DNA from 3 places in the Ruegeria sp. TM1040 genome. Region 2 is predicted to be linked to each of the others. Evidence: riboswitches for the same ligand, from Rfam matches in the RefSeq annotation. Region 2 holds a riboswitch; each other region holds the start of a gene.
What was found. A riboswitch is a leader RNA that binds a small molecule or an ion and turns the genes downstream of it on or off. The one in region 2 is predicted to bind thiamine pyrophosphate.

Region 1 (7,184 bases), on a different replicon from region 2:
AGCATCAGAGGATTGGGCAGCTCAACGCCGTAAAAGCTCTTCATGCTCAGCCCCCCTGCATCGGTGCGAGGATTTCGATCCGGTCGCCATCGCTCAGGGGCTGCGTCGCGCGCTGAGTTGCCGGGACAAAGGTTTCATTGACTGCCGTTGCGACCCGTCCCGAAAATCCGCGTTCTTCCAGCAGCGCCGCGAGCGTGGTGGCCGTGACCTCCACCGCCGCGCCGTTAACAGTGATCTTCATCAACCATCTCCGAATGTATGTTGTTGAGCACCAGATCCGCCACGCCACGCGCCAACGCGGGCGCAAGAAGATACCCGTGCCGATAAAGCCCATTGGCATAGATCCGCCCCTTCAACCGGCGGATCCGTGGCAGGTTGTCGGGAAATGCAGGGCGCAGATCGACGCCGATCTCGAGGATCTCCGCCTCGCCAAAGCCCGGGTTCAGCGCATAGGCAGCGCTGAGCAACTCAAGCATCGAGCGCGCGGTAATCCGGGCGCGGTCTTCGCTCTCGATCATGGTTGCGCCGAGCATATAGAGGCCGTCTCCACGCGGCACAACGTAGAGAGGCATCCGCGGGTGCAGCAGTCGCACAGGTCGCGTCAGCGTCACATCCGGGCAGCGGATGACCAGCATTTCACCCTTAACACCGCGTAGATCCTTCAGGCAATCGCGCGCCTGCAAACCTCTGCAATCAATCACATTTTCAAGATTGTCCGGCGCGCACTCAGCATGAAACACCACGCCCTCTTGCATTAGCCTCTGATAGAGATCCGCAAGCGCCCGGCGCGGGTCCAGATGAGCCTCTTCTTCAAAAAAGAGGGCCTGCGAAAAGCCAACGAGATCGGGTTCCAGTTCCGTGATGTCGTGGTCGATCTGACGAAACCCTTCGGTGCGGCGAGCAAAGCGGCGCAGATCCGGAATGTCGCGCCGCCCGGCCACCACCAAAGTGCCGCGATGGGTGACTTGGGTTCTGTCCTGCCACCACTGGATTGCCTCTTGCCCCAGCCGCAAGACCGGCTCTTCGGCGTTTTCGTATTCGCACCAAGGGGCAAGCATGCCCCCTGCCCACCACGAGCACCCATGGGCGCCGGGCGGACCGGCGGGGTCAAAGACCTGCACCCTTGCGCCGCGCGCTACCAGTTCCGTGGCAACTGCGAGCCCAGCGACACCCGCTCCGATGACAGAATAGAGCATCATGCGGACCAGAAGGCGTGGAAGTGATGGACAGGGCCGTGACCATGACCCACGGCCAGCGCATCCGCTTGGGCAATTGCGCCTTGAAGGTACTCATGCGCCTCCTGCACGGCCTCTGGAAGCGTCAGGCCTTTGGAGAGGCCAGCGGCAATGGCAGAGGAAAGGGTGCAGCCGGTGCCATGGGTGTTTTTTGTGTGCTGGCGCTGCGCACGGAAACATGCGCGGACCTCGCCCCCCGAAACAAGAATATCTTCGCAGATCTCCCCTGCCCCATGGCCGCCTTTCATGAGTACAGCCTGTGCCCCCAGCTCGCAAAGTGCGAGACCTTGCGAGATCATCTCATCAGTCGACTGCGCAACCGGTTGATCCAACAGGCACGCCGCCTCGGGCAGGTTCGGGGTCAGAACAGTGGCGCCTGGCACAAGCTCCTTTCGAAGGCTGTCGACCGCATCCGCAGCAAGCAGCGCATCACCGGATTTGGCAATCATCACCGGATCAAGGACGATTTCCCCCGAAAATGCGCCGAGCGCCTCATGGACACAGCCGATTATGCCCGGGGTAGCGAGCATTCCAATCTTGATCGCGCGCACATCAAGATCGCTCAGAACAGCCTCAATCTGAGCCGAGATGACCTCTAGCGGGATTGAATGCACCGCCGTTACGGCGCGGGTGTTCTGGGCGGTGATGGCCGTAACCACGCTGGCACCGTAAACGCCAAGCGCGGACATGGCCTTGAGGTCCGCCTGAATACCGGCGCCGCCGCCACTGTCAGATCCTGCGATGGTCAATGCGATATGCGCCACTACAATGCTCCCATAAATAGGGGCACCGGCAAAGAGAGAGTCCGCACATCAGTAGACCGTTCCCTACGCCGGTATTGCCCGGATCAGGTTCGATGGGTTAGCGCATGCACGCCTCTCAGCCTCCAGGAGGCACCCCAACGGTTCGCTGTTCAGCTAGCAACTGTGTCGCGTGAAGTCAAACGCACCCGCTCTCATGGCGCGCGTTATGTGCAACGATCTCTTGTAACAAGATAGGCTCATGCGCCGCAGCGCAGCTGGTCGCCCTGCCCTGTGTCCGCAGCGCCCTGTTGCGCCCCCGCGGTCAGATTGGCCCAGGCCTCATATTGAGAAAGGAAGATCTTTCCGTTCATTTCGTCAATGAAATCAGATCTTTGAAGGCGATCCATCACGGGCCCTTTGACCTCGGAAAGGTGGAGACCAACGCCCATGTCCTTTAGGCGGTGATTGATGGCTTCGAGGCTCTCGAGCGCAGAATAGTCCACCATGTTCACCGCCGAAAACATAAGCACCACATGTTTGATCGCGCAGCCTTCGGTGACGCGTTTCTGGATCAGGTCCTCGAGAAATCGGGCGTTGACGAAGTAGAGACTTTCATCGACGCGCAGCGACACCAAACGGGGGTCCGTTTGGACGTTGTGACGATCGATGTTGCGAAAATGCTGGGTGCCGGGCACCAGCCCAACCTCCGCCACATGGGGGCGAGAGGTCTTGTAGAGGTGCAAGACCACAGAGAGGATGACGCCGGAAGCGACACCGATTTCGACACCGAGTCCCAGGGTCAAAAGAATGGTGGCCGCAACAGCGATGAAGTCGGCATGCGAATAGGTCCAGGTTTTTTTGAGGATCGACAGGTCGACGAGGCTCAGCACAGCCACGATGATGGTCGCCGCTAGTGTCGCGATCGGCAGGTAATAAACCAACGGGGTGAGGGCCACGGCGGCAAGGGCCAACCCGATGGCCGTGAAGGCCCCAGCAGCCGGCGTCTCGGCGCCAGCGTCAAAGTTCACAACCGACCGTGCAAAGCCGCCTGTCACCGGGTAGCCACCGGTAAAGGCGGCCCCTAAATTGGCCGCGCCGAGGCCGATCAACTCCTGATCCGGGTCAATGCGCTGGCGTCGCTTGGCGGCAAGAGTTTGCGCCACGGAAACAGACTCAACAAAACCGATGATGGAAATCAGGATCGCGGGCACCAGAAGCGCTCCGATCAGATCGGGAGCAAAGCCCGGCATCGTGAGCGGTGGTAAGCCTTGGGGTACTTCACCCACGATTTTGACGCCCTTCTCAGCAAGGTCAAATCCCCAGACAACCACAGTCGTGGTGACGACGGCCGCCACTGGCCCCGCCTTGTTCAGAATATCCGCCAAGAGCGGCGGCGTCCCCATGCCATGCAGTGTCTGCTTCAGGTGTTTGCGAGCCCAGAATAGAAAGCCTGTCGCGCTGGCTCCGATCAACAAGGTGATCCAGTTTACCTCGCCCAGACGCAGCGCGATCGAATAGAGCATCTCCGGCAAGGTATGACCTTCGGCACGAATGCCGAGGATATGTTTGATCTGGCTTGTCGCGATTAGAATACCCGATGCGGTGATAAAACCCGCTATGACCGGGTGGCTCAGAAAATTGGCAATGAAGCCAAGTTTGAGCACCCCCATCAGAACCAGAAAGCTCCCCGACAAGAAGGCCAGCGTGAGGGTCGCGACGACATACCCCGCCGTGCCCTGTTCGGCCACTTGCCCCACAGCAGATGCTGTCAACAGCGACACCACCGCAACCGGACCAACCGCAAGCGCCCGGCTGGTGCCAAAAACCGCATAGAGCAGGATAGGCGCGATGGAGGCATAGATCCCCGCTTCGGGCGGCAATCCCGCCAAAAGGGCATAGGCCAACGACTGCGGGATCAACATGATCGTTACGATCACCGCCGCTATGAGATCATTCGACAGGGCGGATTTGTCGTAGTCCCGGCCCCATACGAGGATGGGGAAATATTGGCGAAAGCTCGGCATTCTTATTGGGGTTCCTTATGCAGCCAATCGCGCCCGGGCAGGGCCCGCTACGCGATGGTGATGCGAAGATCAGAGACCATTCAGAGGCACCTTGAGCATAGGATGCCCGTCTTTGTCGGTGGGCACCTCGCCTGCCCGCATGTTGACCTGCAGGGATGGAATGATGAGCTTCGGCATATCAAGCTGCGCGTCCCGCTGGGTGCGGAATTTGACAAACTCCTCCTTCGAGATGCCGCCGCCAACGTGGATATTATGGGCCTTTTCGTCGCCCACCGAAGTCTCCCACGCGATGTCTCGCCCGTTCGGGCCATAGTCGTGGCACATGAACAGCCGCATCTCGTCCGGCAGCGCCAGCACCTTTTGGATGCTGTCATACAGGGTTCCAGCGTCACCGCCGGGGAAATCCGCGCGGGCAGAGCCGCCATCGGGCATAAACAACGTATCGCCGACAAAGGCTGCATTTCCCATCACATGTACCATACAGGCGGGCGTGTGACCGGGCGTATACATCGCAAAAGCCTGCATCGAGCCGATCATATAGGTGTCGCCGTCCTCCAGCAGTCGGTCGAACTGGGAGCCATCGCGCTGAAACTCCGTGCCTTCATTGAAGATCTTGCCGAAAGTGTCCTGCACCACCATGATCTTGGCACCGATTGCGATCTTACCGCCCAGCTTCTCTTGGATGTAGGGCGCGGCCGAGAGGTGATCCGCATGAACATGGGTCTCGATGATCCACTCCAGCTGTAGCCCCTGCGACGTGATGTGATCGATCAATGCATCGGCATGCTCATAGGTGATCCGCCCCGCCGCATAGTCGATGTCCATCACGCTGTCGATGATGGCGCAGGCGGACGACGCGGGATCCTTTACGATATAGCTGATCGTGTTTGTGGCCTCGTCAAAGAAAGCCTGAACCTCGGGTTTGACGTCCATATTCACAGGGTAATGGGCCATAGAATCCGCTCCGGATAGCATGTGGATTAAGAGGTGACGTTACTGGGCAAGTTTGAAAGAAGACGGCGCAGAAAAAAACCGCCAATGACTGCGAGGAGGAACAGCGCGACCTCCCAGCGGCCGGTGCCCAGGGCCGGGATCGCCGCACCAGGACAAAAGCCGGCGATGCCCCAGCCAACCCCAAAGAGCGCCGCACCCCCCACCAGTTTTGAGTCGATCAAGGTCGAAGAAGGGATCTGAAAGCGCCCCTCAAAAAGCGGTGCCTGCCGGCGCCAGACCAACCGGTAGCCGATAAATGTGATGGTGAGCGCGCCGCCCATCACAAAGGCAAGACTTGGATCCCACCCCCCTGCAATATCAAAGAAATTCAGAACTTTGGCGGGATTCATCATCCCAGAGAGCGCGATCCCGACGCCAAAGACAAGGCCGGTCAGAACAGTATAGATAAATCGCATCTTGTTAGCCTCCAAAAACGTGACGGATCAGGAATACGGTTATGGCCGCGGTTGCCATGAAGGTGGGGACCGCTACGATAGAGCGCAGCGAAAGCCGCGAGAGGCCGCAAACGCCATGCCCGGATGTACAGCCAGAGCCAAGGCTTGCGCCGAAGCCAACAATCACGCCGCCAATGACGATCATGGCGGGACTTGAGGGAACCGAAATGGCAGGCATCACGCCGGTGGCGAAATAAATCGCTCCGGGCGCGAGCAGCATGCCGAGTATGAGCGCGACGCGCCAAGACAGTTCTTCTCGCGAGGTCACAAAGACTGTGCCCGACAGAATTCCTGTTGCCCCCAAGATGCGGCCCAGTCCGAGCATCAGCAGAACGGCAGCCAAGCCAATCAAGGTCCCGCCCCCAAATGACAACACAGGCGTAAAGTCAGTTTGCATTTTTATCTCCGACAGGTTTTGAGACCAAAGATGGTGTAGAAGGGACAGACCCGCGTCATCGCCACCACCAGCATTACCACAGCAACCGCGATTGCGCCGTATCGCACGATAGCGCTTTGAAAGAGCGCAAGGTCGCTCATCAGCGCAAGATACAAGAGTCCCAGCGCCAGTGCCGCGCGCAAGATCCGGTCAAGTGTTCCGACATTCATCGCCATGCCATTCTCCAATTAGATCGTTGACCAAAATCTAACCGGTTGGCGCGTCAGCTTCAGTGATATTGTCACCCAAGCGGTTTTTTGTGGCTGCAGCCTCAGACGCTCTCGGCCATGGCGCGCAATGCGACGCGGTTCAATATGGTGATGCGCCCTCGAGATTGGCTGATCATTTCCCGCTTTTGAAAGTCGTGCAGCACCCGCGAGATTACCTCGCGCGCGGTTCCCAATTCGCTGGCAATCTGCTGGTGCGTCGCCGCGATTTCACTATCTGCGCCCGCGAGTGTCAGGAGTCGGTCGGCAAGGCGCACATCAATGCGCCCAAAGGCCACATCATCCACCACCCGCAGCAGATCAATGAGTCGGCGTGAATAGGCTGCAAACACAAAGGAGCGAAATGCGGGTTCCTCGGCCACCAATTGGTCAAAAGTAGACTTCGGGAGCTGAATGACGGTCACATCGGTTTCGGCAATGCCCTCGGCGTTATAGGCCTCCTCAGCGAGCATGCAGGCGGTTGTAAGGACACAGCTTTCACCCGCATCCACACGGTAGAGCACGATGTCGCGGCCATTGTCCGAGCTTTGCGAGACCCTGATGGTCCCTTTGAGCAGAAACAGCAGACTGTCCGGCAGGTTGGCCGGACCAAAGACTTCCTGCCCTTTCTTGTAGGTCTGCGCATGGCTCACCTGTTCGAGGCGGGTACGGGTGGCATCGGGCAAGGCCCGGGTGCCCTGAAAATGCGCGGTCCAATCTGCGATCTGCATAACCGTGTTCTATCCTTGGGTGAACAATTGATAGCCGGGATGAGCCACGGCGCACAGACTGGAAATCGGCGCAGCACCGATCCAGGTTGTGCGCTCCATCACAAACAACGCGTCGCCGTCATGGCTTTGCAGGACGTCCTGATCGCTCGGGGTGGCTTTGCGGGCATAGAGACGCAGATCGCAGCGGCTGTAGGGACGATTGCGCACCAGCCATTCATTGGCGTTCTCCCGTGTCAGGTCCACGTCGGCGATTTCGGGAACTGTCTCTAGGCAGATCCAGCGATCTTCAAAGATATAGGGACGATTGTCCGCCAGATGCAGCGCCTCGACCCGCAACATGTTGCGGGGTTCAGAGAGATCA
Region 2 (7,184 bases):
GGCCCCAGTGCCGCAAACGGCTCGTCCAGAAGCAAAATATCGCGTCTTTGCACCAACACCCGGGCCAGCGCCGCACGGCTTTGCTGCCCTCCCGAAAGCTCTGCTGGCTTGCGCTCCTCCAGGCCGCCCAGCCCCACACGCGCAATGGCCTCCTCCACAGTCTGCCTCTCCTTCGGCCTGAGCTTCCGATTGGGATCAATCCCAAGCCCGGCATTCTGGCGCACGGTCAGGTGTGGAAATAGATTGCCATCCTGAAAGAGCATCGCCACCGGGCGTTGTCCCGGCCTGTGCGCAGTGAGATCCTCGCCACGCCAGAGGACCTGACCCGCGTGCAACGGTTGAAACCCCGCAATCGCCTCGAGCAGGGTGGATTTCCCGGCACCCGAAGGCCCGATAACCGCCACGGAGTCGGCCGCGCCTATCGACGCCGTGCCCGACAGACAAAAGCTGCCTTTGCGAATATCGAGATCTTCAAGCCTCAGCATGAAAACGCCCTCCCCGGTCCAGCGCCCAGAATGCACCTATCGACAACACAAACAACAGGAGCGCCGCTGCCTGCGCCGCCTCCATCCGGTAGGCCCCCATCAGCCGGTAGACCTGGAGCGGCAGGGTGGCGACTTCTGGATCAGCAAAAAGTGCGATTACACCAAGATCGCCAAGCGAAAGCGCAGCAGTAAGCCCGGTCGCGAATCCGATCTGCGCGCGGCAGCGCGGCAGCAGAACAATCCTCCAGACCGTACCCGCGCGCATATCCAGCGCCAAGGCAAGCCGGCCATTCTGCCAAAGCACCTGCCGCAGGCGTGGCACGAGGATGCGCAGCGCAAAGGGCAAGGCCATTACCATGTTCACGAGGGCCGTCACCGGTAGAGCCAAGAGGCGCGGATCCACAAAGGGATAGACCATGACAAACAATCCAGTCCCAATCACCAATGGCGACGCGGCGAGCCCAAGGATCCCCGCGACCTCGCCCAAGCGCTTGCGTCCAAGCGCGATGCTCGCCGAGAGCGGCAGCGCAACAATCAACAACAGCACCGTACTCAGGGTTGCAACCTGCAAAGAGACCAATGCCGCGCTCCAGACCGAACGCGGCAGCGTCCAAAGCCCCGGGAGCCCTGCCATCACCACCGACAGCAATGGCAACAGCAGGAACAGAGCAGCAGCGAAAATCCAGACACCATCCAGACAGCGCGTGAATGCGCCTTTGCCGTCCCAACGCATCACCGCACGATCAAGTCCAGCCCCCAGCCCCTCGGTGGTGGAGGCCCGAAGCGCTAGAAGTGCTGCCACAATGGTCAGACCAAGCTGCACAGTCGCAAGCATCGCCGCCCGCCCAAGATCAAAGTCAAAATGAAAGGCCTGGTAGATCGCGAGTTCCAGCGTGGTGGCGCGAGGCCCGCCCCCCAGGGTCAAGGCAACCGCAAAGCTGGAAAGGCAGATGGCGAAAATCACCGCCGCAGCACCCGGCAGGACCTGTCGCAGCATCGGCAATTCGATCAAGAACCATATTGCGCGCGGCCCCGCGTTCAACTGTGCCGCCAAACGAAAGCGTTCGGCCGGGATTTCTTGCCAGCCCTGAAGGATCAGACGGGTCGCCAGTGGCAAGTTAAAGAACACATGGGCAATCACTACCCCGTGCAGCCCGTAGATCTGCAAGGGCGGCACGCCGATGAGGCTGAGGATGTCACTCACCCAACCAGACCGCCCAAAGACAGAGAGCAATCCGAGAATGGCAACAATCACGGGCAGGATGAATGGCGCGCCGAGCAAGGTAATGAGTGCACGCCGCCCCCAAAAGCGCCGCCGCGCCAAGGCACGCGCCACAGGCACGGCAAGCCCGACACTCAGCAGCGCAGACAGGCTTGCTTGGACGAGCGTGAAGCGAAGCGCGGCCCAATCGGCTGCGGCAAACCTAGCGCCCCCGTCAGCATGCCAGGCGACCGCGACAAGTGTGCCCAGAACCAAGAGCAACACACCAAGAGCAGCGCAGGTTCCGGGCCAGGTCGCGACGACGGGCAAGCTTATCGGCTGAGCGCTGCGCGCCATTCTTCCAACGCCTCGGCGCGCAGCGCAGCGGCTTCGTCCTCGGGCAGAAGCAGTGATTTCTCCGGGCTGATCAGGGTTTCAAACCCCTGTGGCAAGCCTGAATCAGGCGTGACGGCGGGGTACATCCAGTTTGTGGTTGGGATGATCGACTGGAAGGCATCAGAGACCATGAACTCGAGGAACTGATCCGCCAATGCGCTCTCATCGCTCGCCGCGAGCTTGCCCGCGACCTCGACCTGCATGTAGTGACCTTCATCGAATAGTGCAGCCGACTTGCTGTCGTCCTCTTCGGCGATCAGATGATAGGCGGGCGACGTGGTGTAGGAGAGCACCATATCTGCCTCGCCTTCGAGGAACAGTCCGTATGCTTCGGACCAGCCTTTGGTGACGGTGACGATATTGTCGCTGAGACCTTCCCAGAGGGCAGGCGCGTCCTCCCCATATGCGGCCTTTACCCACATCAAGAGCCCCAGTCCCGGCGTCGAGGACCTTGGATCCTGGATCACGATTTTCAGATCACTGTCAGCCAAGGCTTCAAAGTTCGAAGGTGCCGGAACATCTGCGTTGTGAACAAATGCAAAATATCCCCAGTCATAGGGGGCAAAATGCGTGTCGCTCCAGGTGATTGGCAGTGCGTAATCGGCCTCAACCGACACTGGCGCAAACAATCCGGTTTCCTTGGCTGCCGCGGTAAGGTTGGTGTCGAGCCCTAAGACCACATCCGCGTCAGACCGAGCGCCTTCCAGTTTGATCCGCGCGAGCAGCGCAGCGCCATCGCCCGCGCCGACGAATTTCAGATCGCATCCGCAGACCGCTTCAAAAGCCTCTTCGACGGCCGGTCCGGGTCCCCATTCCGAGACAAAGCTGTCGTAAGTATAGACCACCAATTCCGGCGTATCCGCAGCGGCAACTGCAGTAGCTAAACAAGTGGCGCTCGCAAAGATGAGGGATTTCATGTCGTCCTCCAATATGCGGCGTCAGGCAAGGAGGAGAGCGCGGTGTAGACACCTTGTCATACCAAACCTTCCCTACGCCGGTATAATCCGGTTCAGGTTCAGCGGGTTCGCCCATAGGCATCTCAGCACGACCGCTCGCGCACCCCGAGGTGGGGCGACACTAGAAGCGCAAGGTAGGCTTTGCAAGGGGCTGGCATGCGAGGCTCTGCCTCGCGCTCCGGGATATTTGAGGTTCGCAGAAGGCCAGTGGACGTTATTCTTTTAACTGGGAGGATCGCCGGGGTGCGACCCAAAGGGACAGAAGGGGGGCGATGCCACACTGCCGATGTTAGACATCTGCGGAAACCTTCAAGAACCAAGCCCTGCAGCATCAAATCTGTGCTGGTTTTTGCGCTTATCTGACCTGTTGCGACGCGGGTCTCTTTTCCCGGGCAGGCTTTCTCGCTAAAGGATCAAATCAAAGGAGATCCGCGCGCATGTCCATGAATTCTTTTGGCCACCTTTTTCGAGTCACCACCTGGGGTGAAAGCCATGGGCCCGCTTTGGGCGCTACGGTTGATGGCTGCCCGCCAAATGTCGCAGTCTCGGAAGAGATGCTTCAACACTGGCTCGACAAGCGCCGCCCCGGTCAGAACAAGAACACCACCCAGCGCAATGAGCCTGACGCGGTGAGAATCCTCTCTGGTGTGTTTGAGGGAAAATCGACCGGCACGCCGATTCAATTGATGATTGAAAACACCGACCAGCGCTCACGGGATTATGGCGAGATCGCCCAGACATTCCGCCCAGGACATGCGGACATTACTTACTTTCAGAAATACGGCAACCGCGACTATCGCGGTGGTGGACGATCCTCTGCACGCGAAACCGCAGCGCGGGTGGCAGCAGGTGGCGTAGCGCGCGAAGCCCTCAAGTCCTTGGCCCCGGGGATCGAGATCAAGGGCTATATGACCCGCATGGGGGAAATGGAAATCGACCGCGCGCGGTTTGACTGGTCTGCCATCGATCAGAACGACTTCTGGATTCCCGATGCCGCCGCTGTTCAGGACTGGGAAGACTATCTGCAGGCCCTTCGCAAGCAGCACGACTCGGTTGGCGCTGTTGTCGAAGTGGTCGCGCGCGGCGTACCCGCAGGCATCGGAGCGCCAATCTACGGCAAGCTCGACACCGATCTCGCAGCGGCAATGATGTCGATCAACGCTGTCAAAGCCGTCGAAATCGGCGAAGGCATGAATGCTGCGTTGTTGAAGGGCTCCGAGAACGCGGATGAGATCTTCATGGGCAATGACGGTGCGCCTGTCTACTCGTCGAATCACGCGGGTGGTATCTTGGGAGGAATCTCAACGGGCCAAGATGTGGTGATCCGTTTCGCCGTGAAGCCGACCTCGTCCATTTTGACCCCGCGCCAGTCGATTCGCAAAGACGGGACGGCTGCCGAAGTCATCACCAAGGGCCGCCATGATCCCTGTGTCGGTATCCGCGCAGTGCCCGTGGCAGAGGCCATGATGGCCTTTGTGATTCTCGATCACATCCTGTTGCACCGCGGGCAGATTGGCGAGAATCAGGGCGTGATCGGCGCGCCCGACTGAACCAATCAAGAGCGCGCGTTCTGCGGGCTCTCGCGAACAGCCGCCGCACATAGAGCGGACCCACAGAGATAGCTAGCGGAGTGGCACACGGGGGGTGTTGTGAGCGCGTTTTTACGCACTTGGCAGTTTCATGTGCCTGCCCGACTTCAGAATACGGCTCTCGATGCAATTGGCGCCGCGCCAAATGCGGTCGATCCATTCACGACACAGATGCCATTGGCTGAACATGGGATGCTTTGGGGAATTTTGGTGCCCAGAAGAGGACTCGAACCTCCACGTCCATACGGACACTAGCACCTGAAGCTAGCGCGTCTACCAATTCCGCCATCTGGGCACAGATGTCGTGGGAGTGGCGTATAAGCCGGAAACGCTGGAGCGGCAAGCGGAAAATGCACCTCCGAACGTGCAAAAACACGAAGCAAGATCGAACTCGCAGGATGCTTGCAAAGCGTCTGCAATCAATTGCTTAAGCTATATTGAGAGGGAATTTTGGTGCCCAGAAGAGGACTCGAACCTCCACGTCCATACGGACACTAGCACCTGAAGCTAGCGCGTCTACCAATTCCGCCATCTGGGCACAGATGTCGTGAGAGCGGCGTATAAGCCGAGTCTTGGGGAGCGTCAAACGGAATTTTGACATTTTTGCAAAATCATAGGGCAACAAAGCCCAGCGCCCTGCGGTTCCGACAAACAGCGTCGTTTTGACCTTTGTTTGACCTTGTTTGACGGGGGCCGGAGCGGTAAATCGGGACAACAGCTACGCGAGAGGAGCCAAGTCATGTCCAAACTGGTCACCATTTATGGCGGTTCAGGGTTTGTCGGTCGCTATATCGCGCGCCGCATGGCAAAAGAAGGCTGGCGCGTGCGCGTGGCCGTTCGTCGCCCGAATGAGGCAATGCACGTCAAACCCTATGGTGTGCCGGGGCAGGTTGAGCCGGTTTTCTGCAACATCCGCGATGACGCTTCTGTCGCTGCTGTTATGGCAGGCGCAGATGCGGTGGTAAATTGCGTGGGTGTTCTGAACGAAGTCGGCAAAAACACGTTCTCTGCGGTGCAGTCCGAAGGGGCTGGTCGCATCGCGCGGATCGCGGCTGATACAGGTGTTGAACGTCTTGTTCATGTTTCTGCGATTGGTGCAGATGCTGATGGCGACAGCGCGTATGCCCGCACCAAGGCCGAAGGGGAAGCTGCGGTGCTTGAAGCTTTTCCCTCTGCAATGATCCTGCGTCCCTCGATCATCTTTGGCCCCGAAGACCAGTTCTTTAATCGCTTTGCGAGCATGACGCGCTTTGGCCCCGTTCTGCCCATCGCAGGAGGGACGACACGGTTTCAGCCGGTCTATGTCGATGACGTCGCGAAAGCTGCTGTTGCGGGTCTGACTGGGCAGGCTGCTGCAGGAACCTATGAGCTTGGTGGCCCCGAGGTCAAAAGCTTTACAGAGTTGATGTCGCAAATGCTTGATGTGATCCATCGCCGCCGTCTCGTTGTGTCGCTACCGAATTTTGTCGCCCGCCTCATGGCTTTTGGGTTCGATATGGCGCAGGCGGTGACCTTTGGCCTGTTTACAAACGGCCTGCTGACGCGCGACCAACTAAAGAACCTGCAAAACGACAATGTGGTCAGTGAAGGCGCCAAAGGTCTGGCAGACCTCGGGATCGAACCGGTTACCATGGGGTCCGTTCTACCCGACTATCTGTGGAAGTTCCGCCCATCCGGTCAGTACGACGAATTGATGAAATCGGCCGGTAACCTGCGCGGAGACATCTGACGCGGATCACTGGTCCTGGTGATTTGAAAGGTGCGACCCAGGTCGCGCCTTTTTTGTTTTAGCCATAGGCGATGAACAACAGCACCATACCGAGCGCCACGCGATAGATCACATAGGGTGTGAAGCTCACGGACCTGAGAAGGCGCATCATCAACGCAAGCGCAGCAAGGGCGGAGGCCATCGCCAGCAGCGCAGCAATCCCCATGTCCCGCATCAAATCAACATCGGCGTCCAGTGCAACCTCGGTGCCGAGCAGCACGCCTGAGGCGATAATCGTCGGGATCGACATCAACATTGCAATCCGAGCGCCGTCCTCTCGATTGTACCCGAGGCTGCGCGCGCCTGTGATGGTGATGCCTGACCGGGACGTGCCTGGGATCAAGGCCAGCATCTGCCACAAACCCATAATCACTGCGTCGCGCACCCCCCAATCCGAAGCGGACTTATCGATAGGGCCGCGTTGGTCGGCTATATAAAGCACGACGCCAAAAACCAGCATCGTCCAGCCAATGACCGCGACAGAGCGCAGGGACTCGCTGAGACCCGTGAAATACAGGAAAGTGCCAAAAATCACTGTGGGAATGGTCGCCACGATCAAGCCGAGCGCAAGTCGCGCACCTTTGGTGTCGAGCCGACCAATCAGCGCGCGCGGCAGGCCGATGAGCCCAGCGCGCACATCCCGCCAGAAAAACAGGACCACCGCAGCAAGCGTGCCAACATGCACGGCAACATCAATCGCCTGCCCCTGATCCTCCAGCCCCGTGAGACGTGGCAGAAGAATCAGATGTCCCGACGAGGAAACCGGGAGGAATTCAGTCACACCCTGAA
Region 3 (7,184 bases), 830 kb from region 2:
GCGCTGGTCCTGGGCGCCGAAGGTCCCGGTCTGCGACAAAAAACCAAGGAAACCGTGGACAAGCTTGTCAAAATCGATGCCGCGCGCGGTTTTGGCTCCTTGAATGTTTCAAATGCCGCTGCACTCTCCCTATATGCATCTTTGAAGGGTTAGGACGCAGAGGAGGCTCCCATCGCACATCACAGTATTCCCGGAGGCAAGCTGATTGTCTGTTGTTATTGTGGCGTGCAATCCGCCTTTGTGCCGGACGCCACACTTCATGCGCTGGTGTGCGGCACCTGCGGCGCCCCCCTCAAGGCGCAAAAGCAACGCCCGCTGAGCGATCACAAGGGCGCAAAGCTGCCCAACGCCTCGACCCTTCAGCCCCATGGCAGAGATGACAAAGCGGCAAAGGTCAAAAAACCCAAGCCCGTCAAAACGGGCAAACCGGGAAAGTCGGGAAAATCGGGCGACTGGAGCACGCTTGCGCATGAACTGGCATCAGCCAAGCTGATGAAGAAGCGTAAGAAGAAAAAGAAATCCTCGTGGAAGATGGTCTTTGACGTGATCGAGGACATCTTTGACTGAGACTGCTGGCGGGATGCGCCGATTTACTGTGTCTTCACGGTAGCAGTCGCTTCTGTCGCTGCTCACAACATGTTCAAATTCTCGTATGTTCTCTTTTCTCGGGGCGCGGCCTTGGGCATTGTTGGCGCATCTCATCGCGCAGAAACCTGACCCCGGACGGAGACCCTTGGACGTGCCGACACACCCTCTGACACTTGCCCTGCGCTCTGCGAGTCTGGCCGTCGGGCTGGCGCTGATGGTGGCACTTGTGCCCGTGTCCAAGGCTGCGGCGGGACCGATTTATATTGCGGTTCAGGATGGCTATGCGATGGGGGGCTATGATCCGGTGTCCTTCCACGAGGCGGAGGCCCCTTTGCGCGGTCACCAAGATCATGCCTTGATGTGGAAAGGGGCGGTGTGGCTGTTCCACTCCGCGCAGAACCGGTCCCGGTTCGAAGCCGATCCGCGGGCCTTTGCGCCAAGGTTCGGCGGGCATTGCGCCTATGGGCTCTCACGCGGGCACGCCTCGGTCGGCGATCCGGAGACCTGGGAGATCGTGGATGGGCAGCTGTTTCTTTTCAATTCTGCGCGCGGGCGCAGCCTGTGGCAAGAAGACAGGCAACAGATGCTCAAAGCTGCGCAGGCGTCCTGGCCGGAGGCGCTGCGCGCCCAATGAGCGCTGAGGCCTGACCCGCGCAAGCAATGCGGCGCGTATCGTGACCCCTACAACCTGGCCGCGAGGTTGAGGCCGATTCGTCAAGGCGCAACCCGGCGGTCGTGATCACAAAATCGCGAGATCCCTTTAACCCGGCGGGCTGAGCCCCACCTAGTATCACAGACTATGGCGCTGGAACCGCCGTAGATCTTTTTCACTGTCCCTCGTTCCACACCTTGCGCCCGAAGCCATTCGGGCGCTTTTTTCTTGTCGAGGCATTGGTGCCAAATCCGTGAGCCCCTTTCAGAAGGGCTTGCATGGCAATCGCAGGCGACCCAGAGTGGCGGCATGTATTCGGATACGCTTCTCAAAGACGTTCTTCGTCGCACGCACAGCATCGCCGTGGTTGGGGTTTCAACCAACCCGGTGCGCCCCAGTTACTATGTCGCCAGATACCTGTCCCTCAAGGGGTATCGGGTCATCCCCGTCAATCCGGGCCACGCGGGCAAGGAGCTCTTTGGCGAGACGATCCGCGCCACCCTGTCAGACATTGATGCCCCCGTCGACATGGTCGACATCTTCCGCCGTCCCGAAGCGGTGCCGGAGATTGTGGACGAGGCGCTGGCGGTGTTTCCCGCGCTCCAGACGATCTGGATGCAGATCGGGGTGGAACACGCAGAGGCCGCCGCAAAAGCCGAGGCGCGCGGCCTCACCGTGATCCAGAACCGATGCCCAAAAATCGAGTATCAGCGCCTCTTTGGTGAACTGCGTCAGGGTGGTTTTGCCACCGGGATCATTTCATCGAAACTGTGACCACTGGCGGAACGCGCCGGGGCGCTGCCCCGGACCCCGAGATATTTTTGAAAAGCTGAAGCGGGCCGGAGGGATCAGGCAGGATGCGCAATCGCGCGTTCGACCCATGCTACGAGGGCATCGAGATCCGGGCTGGCTTCTTCACAGAGCCCTTCGGCGAAATTCTGGAAGGCCTCGACATTCATCCTGTTCACGCCACAGACGACCGGCACCCCCATCGCCAGCGCTTCGGCAATGATCGGGCGCATGCCGCGGCCATCGGCCTCATGTTTGCCAAATTTGTTGACCAGCAGTACCTGCGGCGCAGGCGAGAGAGAGAGGGAGCTGGTGACCAGACCGACCGCGCGTTCGAGTGCGTCGGGATTGAGACGGCAGCCGCGCGCGCCCTCGCCCAGCGACTGCGAGATGCGGATGGTTTCACCTTCTGGCAGCACCCGCACATCCATATCGCAGAGTTTATTGTCGTAGCATTCCGTGTTGGTCTGCACGATGCCGGCAGTCCGGATCCCCTTGCTGGCCAGTTGCTCGGCCAAGGCCGTGAGAAGCCGGTCGGTGGCGCCACGTTCTGTTGTCATCACATAGGTCAGCTGCATGGGCGCAAGCGATGTGGGGTCATCCGACATGGGGGTAGCAGACATGGGGTATCCTTTGTGTCTTTTGCCGGCAACCGTAGCGCGGTTGGCTTGCGCCGACCAGAGGGCTGTTGTCGCAGCCCGACCTGCGCAGGGATGGCGCGGCGCATCGCGCAAGAGCTGTGCCAAAAGGCGTGCGGGCGAGACACCAGCATGACAACTTTCCTGTAATACACTGATTTTAATCACTATGCCTAGACGCACTCACACCCATAGCGCGAGTTCATCTTAGCACACTCGCCGGGAATCGCTTGACGCTTTTTGGGGGCTGCTCTACCCCTTGCAGCACGCAGGGGAGTCCCAACCCAAGGGGACTGAGAGGCGGACGGGGAGTGATCCCGGTGACGCGACCCTTTGAACCTGACCCAGTTGATACTGGCGGAGGAAGCTAGGACAGTCGCGCACCGCCCCCGTTCAGGGCGCGTTCGCGCTGATCTGAGACGGCAGGATCTGAACACCCTGCCCCGTTTTCCTGAGGCCCGGCTCAATTGGTGTTTTTGAGAATGGACTCGAGGAGCACCAAGATGAACACCCCAACCCGACACCCGACCCCCAACGTCACAACGGGCGCCCTGCCCGCCTCCCGTAAGATCTATGTGGCAGGCGAGATGCATGAAGGCATCCGCGTGCCGATGCGCGAAATCGCCACCCACCCGACTGCGGGCGAGGCGCCGCTACCGGTTTATGACAGCTCCGGCCCCTATACCGACCCCGATGTGTCAACCGACATCCGCGAGGGATTGGCCCCGTTGCGCGCGGCGTGGATCAAGGCCCGCTGCGATGTTGAGGCCTATAGTGGCCGCGATGTGACCGCTGCAGACAATGGCTTTGTCGAAGGCGATCGGCTGGTGCCTGAGTTTCCTGTAAAACCGGCGCCCCTGCGCGGGAGGCAGCGGGCCGCTCCGACTCAGCTGGCCTATGCGCGCGCAGGAATCATTACGCCCGAGATGGAATTCGTGGCGATCCGAGAAAACCAATTACGCGATCTGTCGCCCTGTCATTGTGCGCGCGACGGGGAGGATTTTGGCGCCAATATCCCCGACTACGTGACGCCAGAGTTTGTCCGCGCTGAAATCGCCGCAGGGCGCGCCATCATCCCCGCCAATATCAACCACCCGGAGCTGGAGCCGATGATCATCGGCCGCAATTTCAAGGTGAAGATCAACGCCAATATGGGCACCTCTTCGGTGACCTCCTCGATGGAGGAGGAAGTGGACAAGCTGGTCTGGGCGATCCGCTGGGGCGCAGATACGGTGATGGATCTCTCGACGGGCCGCAACATCCACAACACCCGCGAATGGATCATCCGCAACAGCCCGGTGCCCATCGGCACCGTGCCGATCTATCAGGCGCTGGAGAAGGTGAACGGCATCGCCGAGGATCTGACATGGGAGGTGTTTCGCGACACGCTGATCGAGCAGGCGGAACAGGGCGTCGATTACTTTACCATTCATGCGGGCGTCCGGCTGCATATGGTGCCGATGACCGTGGAACGCGTGACGGGGATCGTGTCGCGCGGTGGGTCGATCATGGCGAAATGGTGCCTGCATCACCATCGCGAGAGCTTCCTCTATGAGCACTTCGAGGAGATCTGCGACATCTGTCGGCAGTATGACGTGAGCTTCTCGCTGGGTGATGGCTTGCGTCCCGGGTCGATTGCCGATGCCAATGACGCCGCGCAATTTGCCGAGCTGGAAACGCTGGGCGAGCTCACAAAAATCGCCTGGGCCAAGGACTGTCAGGTGATGATCGAGGGGCCGGGCCATGTGGCGATGCACAAGATCAAGGAGAACATGGACAAGCAGCTGGAGTGCTGCCACGAGGCGCCGTTTTACACGCTCGGCCCGCTCACCACGGATATTGCGCCGGGGTACGATCACATCACCTCCGGGATTGGCGCGGCGATGATCGGCTGGTTTGGCTGCGCGATGCTGTGTTACGTGACGCCCAAGGAACATCTGGGCCTGCCGGACCGCGATGACGTTAAAACCGGGGTGATCACCTACAAGATCGCCGCCCATGCCGCTGATCTGGCCAAGGGTCTGCCCGGCGCGCAGCGGCGCGATGATGCGCTGAGCCGCGCGCGGTTTGAATTCCGCTGGGAGGATCAGTTCAACCTCTCGCTCGACCCGGAGACCGCGCAGAGCTTCCACGACGAGACCCTGCCCAAGGAGGCCCACAAGGTCGCGCATTTCTGTTCCATGTGCGGGCCAAAGTTCTGCTCCATGCGGATCAGCCACGACATCCGCGCCGAAGCCCAGAAAGAAGGGTTTGAGGCGATGGCGGCAAAATTCCGCGAAGGCGGTGAACTCTATGTACCACTGAAGGACACCGCACCAGAAGAGGCCTGAGCGCAGCCGTGGCCACCCGCTGCGCTGCCTGTGCGCCTCTTTAGGCGCGCGGGCAGCGCCCGGCCCAACGGGAGGTCGGGTCCCACCTTGAAAAGGTGGGGCATGACTGACGGGCGGGAGCCTCCCCGCCGTAGCCTACCCAAATCAGGCCCGGATCAGCGCCTGATCAGAGCGGCTTGCCGTCGAACTGCTGCAAGGTGACGCCCGCATCTTCGAGCTGGCGGCGTACCGCGCGCGCGATCTCCAGCGCCTCGGGCGTATCGCCGTGCAGGCAGATGGTGTCGATGCGCGCCGGGATACGGCTGCCGTCCTCGGCCAGAATTGCCCCGTCCTGCACCATCTGAGCCACCCGCGCGCCAGCACGCTCGGCATCATGGATCACCGCGCCCGGCAAGGACCGATCCACCAGCGAGGCATCGGCGTTATAAGCCCGGTCAGCAAAGATCTCGCAGGCGACATTGCAGCCCAGCGCCTCGGCTGCGGCCTGCTGCTGAGTGCCTGCCATCACCATGATGATGATCTCCGGCGCGACCCGCAGAGCAGCCTCATAACAGGCGCGCGCCATGTCATGATCGGCTGCGGCCATATTGGCCATGGCCCCGTGCAGTTTCAGATGACGCACCTTGCCCCCGGCGGCCTCTGCCATCGCCTGGGCGGCGCCCACCTGGTACTGTACCAGATTGCCGAGGCTCTCATGCGGCAAGTGCAGCTTACGCCGGCCAAAGCCCTGAAGATCGGGAAAGCCCGGATGCGCGCCAATGCCGACGCCGCGCGCCACCGCATCGGCCATGGTCTGCGCCATGACGTCCCAGTCGCCCGCATGTACACCGCAGGCCACATTGGCCGAGGTCACAACGTCCAGCACCTCGGCATCGCGTCCCATCACCCACGGGCCAAAGCTCTCGCCCATGTCGGCATTCAGATCTACGGTAGATGTCATGGCCCATGGCCCTCCTTCGTTCGTTTGCGTCCGCAGCGCGCTCAGAGCGCCTCATCAAGATCGCGCCCGGCGGTCACGCCGCTCACCAGTTGATAGGACAGAAGATCCCGCATTCGGGCCGGATCACGCACAAGCGGCGTCAGCCGGGAGGGCAGACGCTCGCGCTCGGCGCGGGCCCGCCGTTCAATCTCGACCGCTTCCTCAAGTGTCACCTGTTCAAAGCGAAACGCCGCTCCTGCCTGTGCCTGTGCCACGCGCGGCATATCGCAAGGCAGAACAGAGCCGATGCGGGGATAGCCGCCGGTGGTCTGGCATTCGCTCATCAAAACATAGGGCGTGCCATCGCCGGTGACCTGAATGTCACCGGGTGCGATCACCTCGGAAAGAACGCTCAAGCCCCCCTCAAGCGCAAACCCCTGCCCCTCCGGCAAGAGCCGCACCCCCATGCGATTGGCGCGGCTGTCACGGTGAAAGCGTACCTCTTGAAAGCGGGCCACCTCTGCCGCGCCAAAAAGGCTGGTTTGCAGGCTTGGCACCATGCGCAGCGTGCCGCCGTCCAGGCGCGGCTCGGGGGTCAGGGTCATATTGACTGCACCCCCTGCATCGTCACCAAGGGGCAGCTCCGCCCCATCCCGGAGACGTGCGCCAAGCCCCGAGGCGAGATGCGCACTGCGCGCGCCAAGCTGCAGCGCGTTTGCGATGCCGCCGCCCACATGAAGGTAGCCATACGACCCCGCCCGCACTGCGCCAATGCTGAGCTGCATCCCGGCCGCAAGAAGGTGGCTGGCATTCCAGCGCAATTCCGAGCCGTCCTGTAGCGTGGCCTTCATCGGCGCACCTGTGAGGGCGATACGGGTATCGGTTGTGACCTCAAATGTGCCGCCAAGCCCGGCCATCTCGATGGCCGCCGCGCTTGGTTCCTGTCCCAAGAGCGCCGCGCCCTCATAAAGCGCCAGCCGATCCGCCGCGCCACCGCGCGACAGACCAAAGGCGAGATAGCCGCTACGGCCAAGATCCTGAATGCTCAGACCCGGTCCTGCGCGGTGAACAATAAGGCGCACGCTCATGTCAGCACCTCGGAGGTGGCGCCACCATCCACTCCCGCGCGCTCGAGCGCGGCGTAGCGTTCGGGCGAGATGGGCTCAAACAGCACTTCATCGCCCGGACGCAGCACAAAGGGCTCTGGCGCGTCGGGGCGAAAGAGGCGAAAGCGGGTCTGACCGATGTGGCGCCAGCCGGTTGGGGTC

Region 1: linked by a shared signal. The riboswitch ahead of thiD (bifunctional hydroxymethylpyrimidine kinase/phosphomethylpyrimidine kinase) and the one ahead of thiB (thiamine ABC transporter substrate binding subunit) in region 2 are both predicted to bind thiamine pyrophosphate.
Region 3: linked by a shared signal. The riboswitch ahead of thiC (phosphomethylpyrimidine synthase ThiC) and the one ahead of thiB (thiamine ABC transporter substrate binding subunit) in region 2 are both predicted to bind thiamine pyrophosphate.

The regions. Positions count from the first base shown of each region.
Region 1 covers NC_008043.1:699,764-706,947, reverse strand. Annotated here, with positions in the region: gene TM1040_RS03735 (thiazole synthase) at 1-44, opposite strand, end outside; gene thiS (sulfur carrier protein ThiS) at 47-241, opposite strand; gene TM1040_RS03725 (FAD-dependent oxidoreductase) at 225-1,199, opposite strand; gene thiD (bifunctional hydroxymethylpyrimidine kinase/phosphomethylpyrimidine kinase) at 1,196-1,999, opposite strand; TPP riboswitch at 2,043-2,146, opposite strand; gene TM1040_RS03715 (SulP family inorganic anion transporter) at 2,236-4,002, opposite strand; gene TM1040_RS03710 (MBL fold metallo-hydrolase) at 4,072-4,956, opposite strand; gene TM1040_RS03705 (DUF6691 family protein) at 4,983-5,411, opposite strand; gene TM1040_RS03700 (YeeE/YedE family protein) at 5,416-5,847, opposite strand; gene TM1040_RS03695 (YgaP-like transmembrane domain) at 5,850-6,062, opposite strand; gene TM1040_RS03690 (Crp/Fnr family transcriptional regulator) at 6,158-6,823, opposite strand; gene TM1040_RS03685 (GntR family transcriptional regulator) at 6,833-7,184, opposite strand, start outside.
Region 2 covers NC_008044.1:2,979,576-2,986,759, forward strand. Annotated here, with positions in the region: gene TM1040_RS18525 (thiamine ABC transporter ATP-binding protein) at 1-485, opposite strand, end outside; gene TM1040_RS18530 (thiamine/thiamine pyrophosphate ABC transporter permease ThiP) at 472-2,043, opposite strand; gene thiB (thiamine ABC transporter substrate binding subunit) at 2,019-2,999, opposite strand; TPP riboswitch at 3,052-3,156, opposite strand; gene aroC (chorismate synthase) at 3,476-4,588, shown strand; tRNA gene TM1040_RS18545 (tRNA-Leu) at 4,836-4,922, opposite strand; tRNA gene TM1040_RS18550 (tRNA-Leu) at 5,079-5,165, opposite strand; gene TM1040_RS18555 (complex I NDUFA9 subunit family protein) at 5,367-6,356, shown strand; gene TM1040_RS18560 (undecaprenyl-diphosphate phosphatase) at 6,415-7,184, opposite strand, start outside.
Region 3 covers NC_008044.1:2,153,788-2,160,971, forward strand. Annotated here, with positions in the region: gene rlmB (23S rRNA (guanosine(2251)-2'-O)-methyltransferase RlmB) at 1-153, shown strand, start outside; gene TM1040_RS14660 (hypothetical protein) at 226-567, shown strand; gene TM1040_RS14665 (YHS domain-containing (seleno)protein) at 740-1,222, shown strand; gene TM1040_RS14670 (CoA-binding protein) at 1,550-2,014, shown strand; gene TM1040_RS14675 (DUF2478 domain-containing protein) at 2,089-2,607, opposite strand; TPP riboswitch at 2,928-3,050, shown strand; gene thiC (phosphomethylpyrimidine synthase ThiC) at 3,171-4,997, shown strand; gene TM1040_RS14685 (LamB/YcsF family protein) at 5,164-5,937, opposite strand; gene TM1040_RS14690 (biotin-dependent carboxyltransferase family protein) at 5,979-7,004, opposite strand; gene TM1040_RS14695 (5-oxoprolinase subunit B family protein) at 7,001-7,184, opposite strand, start outside.